2 regions of the Streptomyces sp. NPDC046308 genome follow, and region 1 is predicted to be linked to the other one. Evidence: riboswitches for the same ligand, from Rfam matches in the RefSeq annotation. Region 1 holds a riboswitch; the other holds the start of a gene.
What was found. A riboswitch is a leader RNA that binds a small molecule or an ion and turns the genes downstream of it on or off. The one in region 1 is predicted to bind glycine.
Positions count from the first base shown of each region.

Region 1 (7,340 bases):
GCGGCCGACCGTGAGGCGGGTCTGGTGGAGCAGGTCGTGGCACCGCTGCGCCGGCACCGCAACCCGCAGACCAGAGCGCATGCGGAGGCCACGTTGAAGGAGCTCGCGGGGCTCTCCGTACGGCTGCACGAGGCCCTCGTACAGACCGCTCTGGGGGTCCGGTTGCGGTGACCGCGCTGGTCGGCGTGGAGCCCCGACTACCCAAACCTGCCGGGCAGGTCCTAGGGTTGCTGTGTGAACGAGCTCGACGTTGTGGGTGTCCGGGTGGAAATGCCCTCCAACCAACCGATCGTGCTCCTGCGTGAAGTGGGAGGCGACCGGTACCTCCCCATCTGGATCGGTCCTGGGGAGGCGACCGCCATTGCCTTCGCGCAGCAGGGGATGGCTCCTGCCCGACCGCTGACACACGACCTGTTCAAGGACGTGCTGGAGGCGATCGGTGAGGAACTCACCGAGGTCCGGATCACGGATCTGCGGGAGGGCGTCTTCTACGCGGAGCTCGTCTTCGCCAGCGGGGTGGAGGTGAGCGCGCGGCCTTCCGATGCCATAGCGCTGGCCCTGCGGACGGGGACGCCGATCTACGGCAGTGACGGCGTGCTGGACGACGCCGGAATCGCCATTCCGGACGAGCAGGAGGACGAGGTGGAGAAGTTCCGCGAGTTCCTCGACCAGATCTCGCCCGAGGACTTCGGCACCGGCCCGCAGTGAGGCGTGGGCCGTGTCGCCCCCGCCATCCGGGGAGACTTTCAGCCCATTCGAATAGCCCTTCCCCATAACGGGATACGGGAAACCACTCTCAGGGTGATTATCACTCGGCGTGCCGAGTGTGGCGATCGTTGACGCACCCCGGGTGACTGCCTACCTTCAAGGTGGCAGGTCAAGGACGGAGGGTCGGCGTGAGGATCACGGGCGACGGTACGACCGGGGGCACCCCCGTACGGAGTGACGCTGGGCCGTACCCGCTGCACGGCGGCGCGGTCGGGTCCGCGCGCCGTCAGCCGGAGTCGACACCGGTCGGACCGGTGGGCGGTGACCCGGCGCCCGAGCAGATCGGCTACCGCGGCCCGACGGCGTGCGCGGCGGCCGGCATCACGTACCGGCAGCTGGACTACTGGGCGCGGACCGGGCTGGTGGAGCCCAGCGTGCGGCCCGCCTACGGATCGGGCACGCAGCGGCTCTACAGCTTCCGCGACGTGGTGGTCCTCAAGATCGTCAAGCGCTTCCTGGACACCGGGGTGGCGCTGCAGAACATCCGCACGGCGGTCCAGCACCTGCGTGACCGCGGGTTCTCCGACCTCGAGCGGATGACGCTGATGAGCGACGGCGCCACCGTGTACGAGTGCACCTCACCGGACCAGGTCGTGAGCCTGCTCCAGGGCGGGCAGGGCGTCTTCGGCATCGCCGTGGGCGTCGTGTGGCGCGACGTCGAGAGCGCGCTGTCGCAGCTGCACGGGGAGCGGGTGGACACCGGCGAGACCCTGGTCGGTCACAACCCGACGGACGAGCTGGCGGCCCGCCGCAACCGCGCCGTCTGATCCGGGTCGGGGAAATGTCAGTGCCGTAGGGCAGCATCGGTGCCGTGAGAGCCGCGCCGACCATCCTTCACCTCGACATGGACGCCTTCTACGCCTCCGTCGAGCAGGCGTCGAAGCCGAGTCTGCGGGGCAAGGCCGTCATCGTGGGCGGGCTCGGGCCGCGCGGGGTCGTCGCCACCGCTTCGTACGAGGCCAGGCGCTTCGGCGTGCACTCCGCGATGCCGACGGCGCAGGCGCGCCGGCTCTGCCCGAACGGTGCCTACCTCATCCCGCGTTTCAGCCTCTACCGGCAGGTCAGCGACATCGTGATGGCGTTGCTGCGGGAGCTGTCGCCGCTCGTCGAGCCGCTCAGCCTGGACGAGGCCTTCGTGGACCTCGAGGCGGGCGGGGTGGCCTTCGACTCCCGGACCGCCCGGAGGACGGGGGAGCGGCTGCGGGCGGACATCAGGGCCGCCACGGGGCTCAGCGGGTCGGTGGGGCTGGCCGGGTCGAAGATGCTGGCGAAAGTGGCGTCCGAGGAGGCCAAGCCGGCCGGGCTGCTGCTGATCGAGCCGGGGACCGAGCGCGATCTGCTCGCGCCGATGTCGGTACGGACCCTGCCCGGGGTGGGGCCGGCCACGGGGGAGCACCTGCGCCGCGCCGGGATCACCACGGTGGGGGAGCTGGCCGAGGCGGGCGAGGACGAGCTGGTCCGGATGCTGGGGCGCGCGCACGGCGTCGGCCTGTACCGGATGGCGCTGGGGCTGGACGACCGGCCGGTGGTCGCGGAGCGGGACGCGAAGTCGGTGTCGGTCGAGGACACCTTCGACGTGGACCTGCACGACCGGGTGCGGATCCGGAACGAGGTGCAGCGGCTGGCCGACCGGTGCGTGCAGCGGCTGCGGGCGTCTGGGCACTCGGGGCGGACGATCGTCCTGAAGGTCCGGCGGTACGACTTCTCCACGCTGACGCGGTCCGAGACGCTGCGCGGGCCCACGGACGACCCCGCCGTGGTGCGGGAGGCCGCGGCGCGGCTGCTGGAGGGTGTGGACACCACGGGTGGGGTGCGCCTGCTGGGGGTGGGGGTGGCGGGGCTGGCGGACTACACGCAGGAGGACCTGTTCGCGCAGTCGCTCGCCGCTGAGCCGGACGGGGCGGGCGGCGCGGGCGGCGCGGATCGGGCCGGCGAGGCCGCCGGGGCGGGCCGGGCGGCGGGAGCGGGCGGGGACAGCGAGTCCGGAGCCGCAGCGGCGCCTGTGGAGGCCTCAGGGGCCCGTGAGGCCGCCGGGCAGCCCGGGGAGGCGGAGCCGGCTCCGGAGCGCCGCTGGCCGGCCGGGAGCGACGTACGGCACGCGGTGTACGGGCCCGGGTGGGTGCAGGGCAGCGGGGTCGGGCGGGTGACCGTACGGTTCGAGCAGCCCGGATCCGGGCCGGGCCGGGTGCGGACCTTCCGGGTGGACGACCCCGAGCTGGAGCCGTCCGATCCGCTGCCCCTGGTGGGGGACGGGGAGCAGGGACCCGCGGGCGCGGCATGATCACAGGGCCGGACGGCGCGTGCGGCCCACCTCAGGCCCGCCCCAGGTCCGCCTCGGGCTCCTTTCGGGCCCGCGTCGGGGCCGCCACGCGCGCCTCGGGGCCCGAGCAGTCCGACGTGAGCCCGCGCCCACGGCCCGCGCGCCCGCGCCGCTTCAGCCCTCGTCGCTCGCCAGGCGGCCGAAGTCGCGCGAGAAATCCGTGGGCAGCGTCGTGTCCAGGCCGTAGTGGTGGTAGAGCTGCAGCTCCTGTTCGGGGGAGAGGTGGCGGCCGACGCCGAAGTCCGGGGCGTCCCTGATGAGGGAGCGCTCGAAGGGCACCCGCAGGGTGTCGCCCACCATCTCGCTCGGCTCCAGCGGGACGAAGGCGTCCCGGCTGAACAGGCCCGTACGGACGGCCGCCCATTCCGGGACGCCCGTGGCATCGTCGAGGTAGACCTCGTCGACGGTGCCGATCTTGTTGCCATTGCGGTCGAACGCCTTGCGGCCGATCAGGCTGCGCGGATCGATGTCGGTCTGCACGGTCCCTCCAAATGGTCGCAACTCCTCCGTAACGACTACAGAAGTGCATAACCGCAGCGGAGGCCACTCGGGGAGGGTCCAGAACCGCGCTGGTAGGCTGGGTGATGGCTGTCGACCCTGTGCGGGAGAGTCCTCCGAGTGAACGAGACGGAGGCGCCGAAGGAGCAAATCCTCCCCGGAATCTCTCAGGCATACGTACCGCACGGACGAGGCCACTCTGGAAAGCAGGGGCGGGTACCGGGCGCAGCGCCGGTGCCTCTCCTCACCGACGGTGAAAGCCGGAGCGCGCGGGCGACCCCCGAGACTCCGGTGAAACTCTCAGGTGCAGATGACAGAGGGGGAGGCCGTCCGGGTGCCCGCGCCGTGGTGCCCCTCGCAGGTCATACGACCAGGAGGCCTCCGTACATGACCGCCAACCGCATTCCGCTCTCCCAGCTGGAGCGAGGCATCCCCTTCGAACAGCGCCACATCGGCCCGGATGCCGAGGCGCAGGCGAAGATGCTCGCCCATGTGGGCTACGGCTCCCTGGACGATCTGACCGCTGCCGCGGTCCCGGATGTGATCAAGACCGCCGAGGCGCTCGCCCTGCCCGAGGCGCGGACCGAGGCCGAGGTGCTCGCCGAGCTGCGCTCGCTCGCCGACCGCAACCAGGTGCTCTCCTCCATGATCGGTCTCGGTTACTACGGGACCTTCACCCCGCCGGTGATCCTCCGCAACGTCATGGAGAACCCGGCCTGGTACACGGCGTACACCCCGTACCAGCCGGAGATCTCCCAGGGCCGCCTCGAAGCGCTCCTGAACTTCCAGACCGTCGTGGCCGACCTCACCGGCCTGCCGACCTCGGGCGCCTCGCTGCTCGACGAGGGCACCGCGGCCGCCGAGGCCATGACGCTGGCCCGCCGCGTCGGCAAGGCCAAGGGGAACGTCTTCCTCGTGGACGCCGACGCGCTGCCGCAGACCATCGCCGTCATCGAGACCCGCGCCGAGCCGATCGGCATCGAGGTCGTCGTCGCCGACCTGTCCGCCGGCATCCCGGCCGAGATCGCCGAGCGCGGCGTCTACGGCGTCCTCGTCCAGTACCCGGGCGCCTCCGGTGCCGTGCGTGACATCAAGCCGGTCATCGACCAGGCGCACGAGCTCGGCGCCATCGTCGCCGTCGCCGCCGACCTGCTCGCGCTGACCCTGCTGACCTCGCCGGGCGCGCTCGGCGCGGACATCGCCGTCGGTACCACCCAGCGCTTCGGCGTCCCGATGGGCTTCGGCGGACCGCACGCCGGCTACATGGCCGTCCAGGACAAGCACGCGCGTTCGCTGCCCGGCCGCCTGGTCGGCGTCTCCGTGGACGCGGACGGCAACAAGGCCTACCGCCTGGCGCTGCAGACCCGCGAGCAGCACATCCGCCGCGAGAAGGCCACCAGCAACATCTGTACCGCCCAGGTGCTGCTCGCCGTCATGGCCGCCATGTACGCCGTCTACCACGGCCCGGACGGCCTGCGGACGATCGCCCGCCGGACGCACCGCTACGCCGCCCTGCTCGCCGCGGGCCTGACGGCCGGCGGGGTCGAGATCGTGCACGGCTCGTACTTCGACACGGTCACCGCCCGCGTTCCGGGCCGCGCGGCCGAGGTCGTCGCCGCCGCCCGCGAGGGCGGCATCAACCTGTACCTGGTCGACGCCGACCACGTCTCCGTCGCCTGCGACGAGACCACCCTGCGCGCCGACGTCGAGGCCGTCTGGGCCGCCTTCGGCGTCACCGCCGACATCGAGGCGCTCGACGCGACCACGGCCGACACCCTGCCCGAGGGCCTGCTGCGCTCGGACGACTACCTGACGCACCCGGTCTTCCACCAGCACCGCTCCGAGACCGCGATGCTGCGCTACCTGCGCAAGCTCTCGGACAAGGACTACGCGCTGGACCGCGGCATGATCCCGCTGGGCTCCTGCACCATGAAGCTCAACGCGACCACCGAGATGGAGTCGGTCACCTGGCCCGAATTCGGCCAGCTGCACCCCTTCGCCCCGGTGGAGCAGGCCGAGGGTTACCTCACGCTCATCACCGAGCTGGAGGAACGTCTCTGCGAGGTCACCGGCTACGACAAGGTGTCCATCCAGCCCAACGCCGGCTCCCAGGGTGAGCTCGCCGGCCTGCTGGCCGTCCGCGCCTACCACCGCGCGAACGGCGACGAGCAGCGCACCATCTGCCTCATCCCGTCCTCCGCGCACGGCACCAACGCCGCCAGCGCCGTGATGGCCGGCATGAAGGTCGTCGTCGTCAAGACCGCCGACGACGGCGAGGTGGACGCGGCCGACCTGCGCGCCAAGATCGAGCAGTACCGCGACGAGCTCGCCGTGCTGATGATCACGTACCCGTCCACGCACGGTGTGTTCGAGGAGCACGTCGCCGACATCTGCGCCCAGGTCCACGAGGCCGGCGGTCAGGTCTACGTCGACGGCGCCAACCTGAACGCCCTGGTGGGCCTCGCCAAGCCGGGTCACTTCGGCGGCGACGTCTCGCACCTGAACCTGCACAAGACCTTCTGCATCCCGCACGGCGGCGGCGGCCCGGGCGTCGGCCCGGTCGGTGTCCGGGCGCACCTGGCCCCGTACCTGCCGAACCACCCGCTCCAGCCGACCGCGGGCCCGGAGACGGGTGTCGGCCCGATCTCGGCCGCCCCGTGGGGCTCGGCGGGCATCCTGCCGATCTCCTGGTCGTACGTGCGCCTGATGGGCGGCGAGGGCCTCAAGCGCGCCACCCAGGTGGCGGTGCTCGGCGCCAACTACATCGCCAAGCGCCTGGAGCCGCACTACCCGGTGCTCTACACCGGCCCGGGCAACCTCGTCGCGCACGAGTGCATCATCGACCTGCGCCCGCTGTCGAAGTCCACGGGCGTCAGCGTGGACGACATCGCCAAGCGCCTGATCGACTACGGCTTCCACGCCCCGACGATGTCCTTCCCGGTCGCCGGCACGCTGATGATCGAGCCGACGGAGTCCGAGGACCTCGCCGAGATCGACCGCTTCTGCGACGCGATGATCGCCATCCGCGGCGAGATCGAGCGGGTCGCGGGCGGCGAGTGGCCGGCCGACGACAACCCGCTGGCCAACTCCCCGCACACCGCGGCGGCGCTGGGCGGCGAGTGGAACCACCCGTACACCCGCGACGAGGCCGTCTTCCCCGGCGGGGTCACGGCCGCCGAGAAGTACTGGCCGCCGGTGCGCCGCATCGACGGTGCCTTCGGCGACCGCAACCTGGTGTGCTCCTGCCCGCCCCTGGACGAGTACGACCACTGACACCGAGCGGTGCGGTGCCGGAAGCGCGTGACGTGAAGGAGGGGCCGGACCGGGAGGATCTCCCGGTCCGGCCCCTCCTTCGTCGCGTGCTTCCGCCGGCCGTCCTTCGTGCCTACGCGGCCGCGAGCGGGCGGTGCGGGGCGATGATCTGGCCGTCCGGCAGCAGCTCACCGGTGTCCTCGAAGAGCAGGACGCCATTGCACAGCAGGCTCCAGCCCTGCTCCGGGTGGTTGGCCACCGGGCGCGCGGCCTCCCGGTCGGCGGATTCGGCTGACGGGCAGGCTGGCTGGTGCTGGCACATGGATGCGTTCTTTCGCTGCGTTGTGGTCTGCGTGCTACGGCTCGATGCGTGATTCATGGCCGTCCCCCTGGGTCATCCCCGCACCCGCGGGGAGCGTGTCATCAGTGTTCCCCCATGACAGCCGCTTCGCAGGGATTTCCCGGCAGCTGTCCTCATAGATTGATGACGCATCACTCGTGC
Region 1 covers NZ_JBVJFB010000012.1:166,791-174,130, reverse strand. Annotated here, with positions in the region: gene ftsR (transcriptional regulator FtsR) at 1-171, shown strand, start outside; gene ACZ6JT_RS34670 (bifunctional nuclease family protein) at 235-708, shown strand; gene ACZ6JT_RS34665 (MerR family transcriptional regulator) at 897-1,535, shown strand; gene ACZ6JT_RS34660 (DNA polymerase IV) at 1,580-3,049, shown strand; gene ACZ6JT_RS34655 (PRC-barrel domain-containing protein) at 3,203-3,568, opposite strand; glycine riboswitch at 3,681-3,779, shown strand; gene gcvP (aminomethyl-transferring glycine dehydrogenase) at 3,974-6,859, shown strand; gene ACZ6JT_RS34645 (DUF5999 family protein) at 6,972-7,160, opposite strand.

Region 2 (7,340 bases), on a different contig from region 1:
CGGTAGTACGGCACGGTGTCGAAGGCGGCGCCGAGGGTCACGTACCCCTCGTAGTCGCCGGTCAGGGCGATGCCCTTGAGCTTGCTCAGGTAGATCTTCTGGAGCCTGGGTCCCTGGTAGACGTTCCGGCCCGCGTCGTCGTGCGCGGCGGCGGGGTGGAAGCGGATCTCCAGGAAGTGCTTCCCGGCCAGCGGCACGGGCTTGCCGGACCCGTCGTGGACCAGCTGCGGGACGGGGGTGACGGTCACCTCGGGGACGTACCCCTGCAGGTCGACGACGATCCGGTCGTACGTGGCGTGCCCGCCCCAGCGGGCGTTGACGACGAGCGGGGTCTGGCTCTGGGCGGCGGTGGAAGTGGTGGCGGCCGAGGCAGGTGCGGCGAAGGAGAGGCAGGCGGCGAGCAGAGCGCCGGATGTCAGGGCCACGATCTGCCGGAGACGTGCGTGGATCATGACGTCCCCTCGATTCCTGAGAGACGGGGACTGATGGCACGGCTTAGGACGCCGTTCAGGCATCCCGCGGTTCCCCTCCTGGTTCGGTCAATCCACCACTCGACAACTGCCATGGGTGGCAGGGTGGTTGGCAGGCAATCGGCCCGTCCCGACAGGAGAGAACCGGATGCGTCCTCACCGCTTGTCCCGTCACGCAACGGTCGCCGTGGCCCTCGTCCTGGCGGCCACCGCCTGCGGTGGTGACGCGGAGGGCGAGGTCTCGCAGGAGGGGAAGGGCGGCTACCGCTGGGTGGCCACGGACGAGATCTGCAACGCGCTCCCGTACGGCAAGCTCGCCGACCCGCTCGGGGCCCGCGAGGAGGCCGCGGACCGGGACAAGCGGTCCGGCACGGGCGCCCCGGGCGTCAAGTGCGTCCAGCCGCTCGTCGAGTCCGGCCCGGCGGAGTACGGGAACGTCAAGGTGGAGCTGGACCTCGCGTACACGGAGAGCGTCGACTTCTCCAAGGACGTCTTCGCCAGGGCCCGCGCGGACACGGCGAAGGACATGCCGGACAGCGGCTTCACCGACGTGAAGGGCGTCGGCAAGGAGGCCTACCGGTTCGCCTTCAACAAGCCGACCGAGCTGCGGCAGGTCCACGCGCTGCGGCTGCGCGACAGCAACATGCTGATCGACGTGACGGTCACGGCCGAGGCGCGCACACCGCCCACCGCTGACAGCCTGAAGGCGTACGACGCGGCGGTGGACGATTTCGCCCGGGGCGTCCTCAAGGCGCTGCGCCGCGGATAGCGCCCGAAAGCAGACGGGAAGGGGCCCGGTGCGCACGCGCGCGCCGGGCCCCTCGCGTCACCTGCCGTGGATCAGCACTCGATGACGTTGACCGCGAGACCGCCGCGGGCCGTCTCCTTGTACTTGACCTTCATGTCGGCGCCCGTCTCCTTCATGGTCTTGATGACCTTGTCGAGGGAGACCTTGTGGGTGCCGTCGCCGCGCATCGCCATCCTGGCGGCGGTGACGGCCTTGACCGCGGCCATGCCGTTGCGCTCGATGCAGGGGATCTGGACCAGGCCGCCGACCGGGTCGCAGGTCAGGCCCAGGTTGTGCTCCATCCCGATCTCGGCCGCGTTCTCGACCTGCTCCGGGGTGCCGCCGAGGACCTCGGCCAGGGCGCCGGCCGCCATCGAGCAGGCCGAGCCCACCTCGCCCTGGCAGCCGACCTCGGCGCCCGAGATCGACGCGTTCTCCTTGAAGAGCAGGCCGATCGCGCCCGCCGCCAGCAGGAAGCGGACCACGCCCTCCTCGTCGGCGCCGGGCACGAAGTTCACGTAGTAGTGCAGGACCGCCGGGATGATGCCCGCGGCGCCGTTCGTCGGGGCGGTGACCACCCGGCCGCCGGCGGCGTTCTCCTCGTTCACGGCCATCGCGTAGAGGGTGATCCACTCCATCGACAGCGCCAGCGGGTCGCCCTCGGAGCGGAGCTTGCGGGCGGTGTTCGCCGCCCGGCGCCGGACCTTCAGGCCGCCCGGCAGGATGCCCTCGCGGGACATGCCGCGCGAGACGCAGGACTGCATGACGCGCCAGATCTCCAGGAGGCCCTCGCGGATCTCCTCCTCCGTGCGCCAGGCCTTCTCGTTCTCCAGCATCATCGCGGAGATCGACAGGCCGCTCTCCCGGGCCATGCGCAGCATTTCGTCGCCGGAGCGGAAGGGGTACTTCAGCACGGTGTCGTCGAGCTTGATCCGGTCCTCGCCGACCGCGTCCTCGTCCACGACGAAGCCGCCGCCGACCGAGTAGTAGGTCTTCTCCAGCAGCGGGGTGCCGGCGGCGTCGTACGCGAAGAGGGTCATCCCGTTCGCGTGGTACGGCAGGGAGCGCCGGCGGTGGAGGATCAGCTGGTTCGGCTCGTCGAAGTCGATCTCGTGGACGTCGCCTATCTCCGCGCCCATCAGCCGCAGCCGGCCGCTCTTGCGGATGCGCTCGACCTCGTCGTCCGCCGTCTCGACGTTCACCGTGCGGGGGGAGTGCCCCTCCAGGCCCAGCAGCACCGCCTTGGGGGTGCCGTGTCCGTGGCCGGTCGCGCCGAGGGAGCCGAAGAGCTCGGCCCGCACCGCGGCGGTCTGGGCGAGCACGCCGTCCTTCTTCAGCCGCGTCACGAACATGCGGGCGGCCCGCATCGGGCCGACGGTGTGCGAGCTGGACGGACCGATGCCGATCGAGAAGAGATCGAAAACGGAAATGGCCACGTTGGCGGTCTCCCGGGTCATCCCCGCGGTGGCGGGGAACGGACCGTCCAGTCGCACTCGCAGCGTAGCGAGGCGGCCGACGGAGGGGCGGACTTTGCAGGGATTGCGGGCAAAGATCACCTCGTGGGCGCCCTTGCCCGGTTCATCAGCGTACGTCAGTTCGTGCGGGGCCCGGTTACGCCGACCTGTACGGCGGCTTTCGCGGCCCCGACGTCGAGGGCCGCACTCCGGACCACGGGAAAGGCCCGGCCCTGTGCGAGACGAGGCCGGGCCTTCCCAAGCCGTTGCCTAGAGCGACGGGTACAGCGGGAACTTCGCGGCGAGCGCGGAGACGCGCGCCTTGAGGGAGTCGGCGTCGTAGGTCGGCTTCAGGGCCTGCGCGATGATCTCGGCGACCTCGGTGAAGGCCTCGGCGTCGAAACCGCGGGTGGCCAGCGCCGGCGTACCGATCCGCAGACCCGAGGTGACCATCGGCGGCCGCGGGTCGTTCGGGATGGCGTTGCGGTTGACCGTGATGCCGACCTCGTGGAGGCGGTCCTCGGCCTGCTGGCCGTCCAGTTCGGAGTTGCGCAGGTCGACCAGGACCAGGTGCACGTCGGTGCCACCGGTGAGGACGTCCACGCCCACGGCCTTGACGTCGTCCTGGACCAGGCGGGCGGCGAGGATCTTCGCGCCCTCCAGGGTGCGCTCCTGGCGCTCCTTGAACTCCGGCGAGGCCGCGACCTTGAAGGAGACGGCCTTGGCCGCGATCACGTGCTCCAGCGGGCCGCCCTGCTGACCGGGGAAGACCGCGGAGTTGATCTTCTTGGCCAGCTCCTGCGTCGACAGGATGACACCGCCGCGCGGACCGCCGAGGGTCTTGTGCGTGGTGGTGGTGACCACGTGGGCGTGCGGCACCGGGTTCGGGTGCAGACCCGCGGCGACCAGGCCGGCGAAGTGCGCCATGTCGACCATCAGGTACGCGCCGACCTCGTCCGCGATGCGGCGGAAGGCGGCGAAGTCGAGCTGGCGCGGGTACGCGGACCAGCCGGCGACGATCAGCTGCGGCTTGGACTCCTTGGCGAGGCGCTCGACCTCGGCCATGTCCACCTCGCCGGTCTCGTCGACGTGGTACGGGACCACGTTGTAGAGCTTGCCGGAGAAGTTGATCTTCATGCCGTGGGTCAGGTGACCACCGTGGGCCAGGTTCAGGCCCATGATCGTGTCGCCCGGCTTCAGCAGCGCGAACATCGCGGCGGCGTTCGCCTGCGCACCCGAGTGCGGCTGGACGTTCGCGGCCTCGGCGCCGAACAGCGCCTTGATGCGGTCGATCGCGATCTGCTCGACCACGTCGACGTGCTCGCAGCCGCCGTAGTAACGGCGGCCCGGGTAGCCCTCGGCGTACTTGTTGGTCAGGACCGAACCCTGGGCCTCCATGACGGCGACCGGAGCGAAGTTCTCCGAGGCGATCATTTCCAGGGTGGACTGCTGGCGCACGAGCTCGGCGTCGACGGCGGCGGCGACGTCCGGGTCGAGCTCGTGGAGAGGGGTGTTCAGTACAGACATCAGGGTCCCCTGGGGTCAGTTACCGGCGGTGAGCTGGGTGTACTCCTCGAAGGACAGGGTGTCCTTCGGCTCCTCCGAGAGGCGCACCTTGAAGAGCCAGCCACCCTCGAACGGGGCGGTGTTCACGAGCGCCGGGTCGTCCACGACGTCCTGGTTGGCCTCGACGACCTCGCCGGAGACGGGGGAGTACAGGTCGCTGACCGACTTCGTCGACTCCAGCTCGCCGCAGGTGTCGCCTTCGGTCACGCTCTCGCCGACCTCGGGGAGCTGGGCGTAGACGACGTCACCGAGCGCGTTGGCCGCGAACTCCGTGATGCCGACCGTCGCGACGCCGTCCACGGCGTCCGACAGCCACTCGTGCTCCTTGGTGTAACGCAGCTTCTCGGGGTTGCTCATGACCTGATTCTCCTGGATGCGGGGGAGTGGATACGAACGGTGGTCTCGGGTACTGAGACGCTGCCGGACGGGGTTCCCGTACGGCTCGTGCACGGCTGGACCGTGTGCGGAACTACTTCTGCCGCTTGTAGAACGGCAGCGCCACGACCTCGTACGGCTCATGCGTACCGCGAATGTCGACGCCGACGCCGGAGGTGCCGGGCGCGGCGTGCGCCGCGTCCACGTACGCCATCGCGATCGGCTTGCCCAGCGTCGGGGACGGGGCGCCCGAGGTGACCTCGCCGATGACCTGACCGTCGGCGACGACCGGGAATCCGGCGCGCGGGACACGGCGGCCCTCGGCGACCAGGCCGACCAGCTTGCGCGGCGGGTTCGTGGCGGCGCGCTCGGCGGCGGCCTCCAGCGCGGCGCGGCCGACGAAGTCGCCCTCCTTCTCGAACTTCACGACCCGGCCCAGCCCCGCGTCGAACGGGGTGAGGGAGGTGGTCAGCTCGTGCCCGTACAGCGGCATGCCCGCTTCCAGGCGCAGGGTGTCGCGGCAGGACAGGCCGGCCGGGACCAGGCCGACGCCCTCGCCGGCCTTGGTCAGCGCCTGCCACAGCTCCACGGCGTGCTCGGGGGCGACGAACAGCTCGAAGCCGTCCTCGCCGGTGTAGCCCGTACGCGCGATCAGCGCGGGGACGCCCGCGACGGTGCCCGGCAGTCCGGCGTAGTACTTGAGGCCGTCCAGGTCGGCGTCCGTCAGGGAGGCCAGGATGCCGGGGGACTCCGGGCCCTGCACCGCGAGCAGCGCGTACGCGTCGCGGTCGTCGCGGACCTCGGTGTCGAAGCCGGCGGCACGCTCGGTCAGGGCGTCGAGGACGACCTGGGCGTTGGAGGCGTTGGCGACGACCATGAACTCGGTCTCGCCGAGGCGGTAGACGATCAGGTCGTCGACGATCCCGCCGTCCTCCTGGCAGATGTGCGTGTAACGGGCGCGGCCGACGCCGACGGTGGAGATGTTGCCGACGAGCGCGTAGTCCAGCGCCTTGACGGCCTCCGGGCCGGTCAGCGTGATCTCGCCCATGTGGGACAGGTCGAAGAGACCGGCCCTGGTGCGTACGGCGTTGTGCTCGTCGCGCTCGCTGGCGTACCGCAGCGGCATGTCCCAGCCCGCGAAGTCGGTCATGGTCGCACCGAGCGAGCGGTGCAGCGCATCGAGGGCGGTCAGACGGGGGGCAGTGCTCATGGGTGTGGCTCCCGAGTCCCAGGGCATGACATGACGAGGAGGGTCCTCCCCATCTGTCATCGGAACCTGAGAGGTTCGCCGAGAGTTCCTCGGCTTGCACCTTGGGTGGAGCTGTCGAACAGCTCGCTTTTCAGATCTGCCTCATCCACGCGGTACGGGGCCTGAGAGATTCAAGGGAGGATCTTGCTCCTTCGGCGCCCGCGCACGGCCTTGCGGCGTGCCGGGACTCTCCCGCGCGGATTCAAGCGGCCGGTATGCAGTTGGTCCAGATGGCGCACATCATTGCACGCCATGCCCGTGATCGGGCGGAGGGGTCCGAAAGTTCGTACGGTACCCCGAGCGGCCGGACCGGAACCGGGGACGCCGGATTACCGTCTCTTTACACTCAGTGGGCAAGGGTCCCGGTGACCCGATTCGGGGGAGGCGAACACTGTGCGGAGATTCGGAGTGGTGACGACGACGGGGACCGTGGAAGCGGTGCCGGCGCAGCGCGGACCGCGCGGCCGGGACCGCGAGCGCGAGCGGGCGGCGGACGCCGGCATCGGCTCCGTGCGCGACCTGCGCGGCCCCCGGGCCCGCGGCCCGCAGCGGCTCGCCTTCGCGGACGGGGACATCGTCGTGGTGTCCGGCCTGCCCGGCGGCGGCAAGAGCACCCTGATCAAGCGGGCGGCGGCCGACGGCGGCGCCGTCGACTCCCAGGACACCCGTGAGCGCTGGGAACGGCGCATGCCGCCGGCCCTGCCGTACGCCGCGTACCGGCCGCTGGTGCGCGCCGCGCACTACTGGGGGCTCTGGCGGCTCCTGCGCTCCGGAGCCTCCGTCGTCGTCCACGACTGCGGCACGCAGAGCTGGGTGCGCGGGCTGCTCGGGGCGGCCGCGCGGCGCCGGGGGCGGGCGCTGCACCTGCTCCTCCTCGACAGCAGCCCCGCGGAGGCCCTCTCCGGGCAGGCCGCGCGGGGGCGGCGGGTCTCCGCCTACGCCTTCGCCCGCCACCGGGGCGCGGTGGGCCGCCTGCTGCGCGAAGCCGAGGCGGGCCGCCCCCCGCGGGGCTGCGCCTCGGTCACCCTGCTCGACCGCTCCTCCGCCGCGACCGTGACCCGCATCGCGTTCCACGCCTGACCCGCGGGGCCCCGCACCAGCCCCTCGGCGCGGGACGCGCAGCGGGCCGGGCCCCCGCACCGGCGACGCGGCCGTGCCGGTACCCTGCGGGGCGACACGCGGCGGGATCACGGAGGCACGGGACATGCAGGGCAGCGGCTGGCCGGGGAATGAGCTGGAGCACGTGCTCGGGGCGGCGCTCGGGCAGCCGGACGCCGGCGGGCGCATCCTGGAGGTGCTCGGGCGCAGCCAGATATGGGTTCCCCTGCCCGGCGGAGGCGGCCCGGACTCGGCCGACCTCTCCCTGCCCACGATGGACATCGACGGCGCGGCCTACGTCCCCGTCTACAGCTCCGAGGCCCAGTTCCTCGCCTGCGTCG
Region 2 covers NZ_JBVJFB010000003.1:269,554-276,893, reverse strand. Annotated here, with positions in the region: gene ACZ6JT_RS15090 (AMIN-like domain-containing (lipo)protein) at 1-452, opposite strand, end outside; gene ACZ6JT_RS15085 (hypothetical protein) at 634-1,239, shown strand; gene ACZ6JT_RS15080 (L-serine ammonia-lyase) at 1,311-2,693, opposite strand; gene glyA (serine hydroxymethyltransferase) at 2,982-4,238, opposite strand; gene gcvH (glycine cleavage system protein GcvH) at 4,254-4,634, opposite strand; gene gcvT (glycine cleavage system aminomethyltransferase GcvT) at 4,747-5,862, opposite strand; glycine riboswitch at 6,003-6,106, opposite strand; gene ACZ6JT_RS15060 (AAA family ATPase) at 6,313-6,981, shown strand; gene ACZ6JT_RS15055 (enhanced serine sensitivity protein SseB) at 7,106-7,340, shown strand, end outside.
Region 2: another riboswitch for glycine. It lies ahead of gcvT (glycine cleavage system aminomethyltransferase GcvT); the one in region 1 lies ahead of gcvP (aminomethyl-transferring glycine dehydrogenase).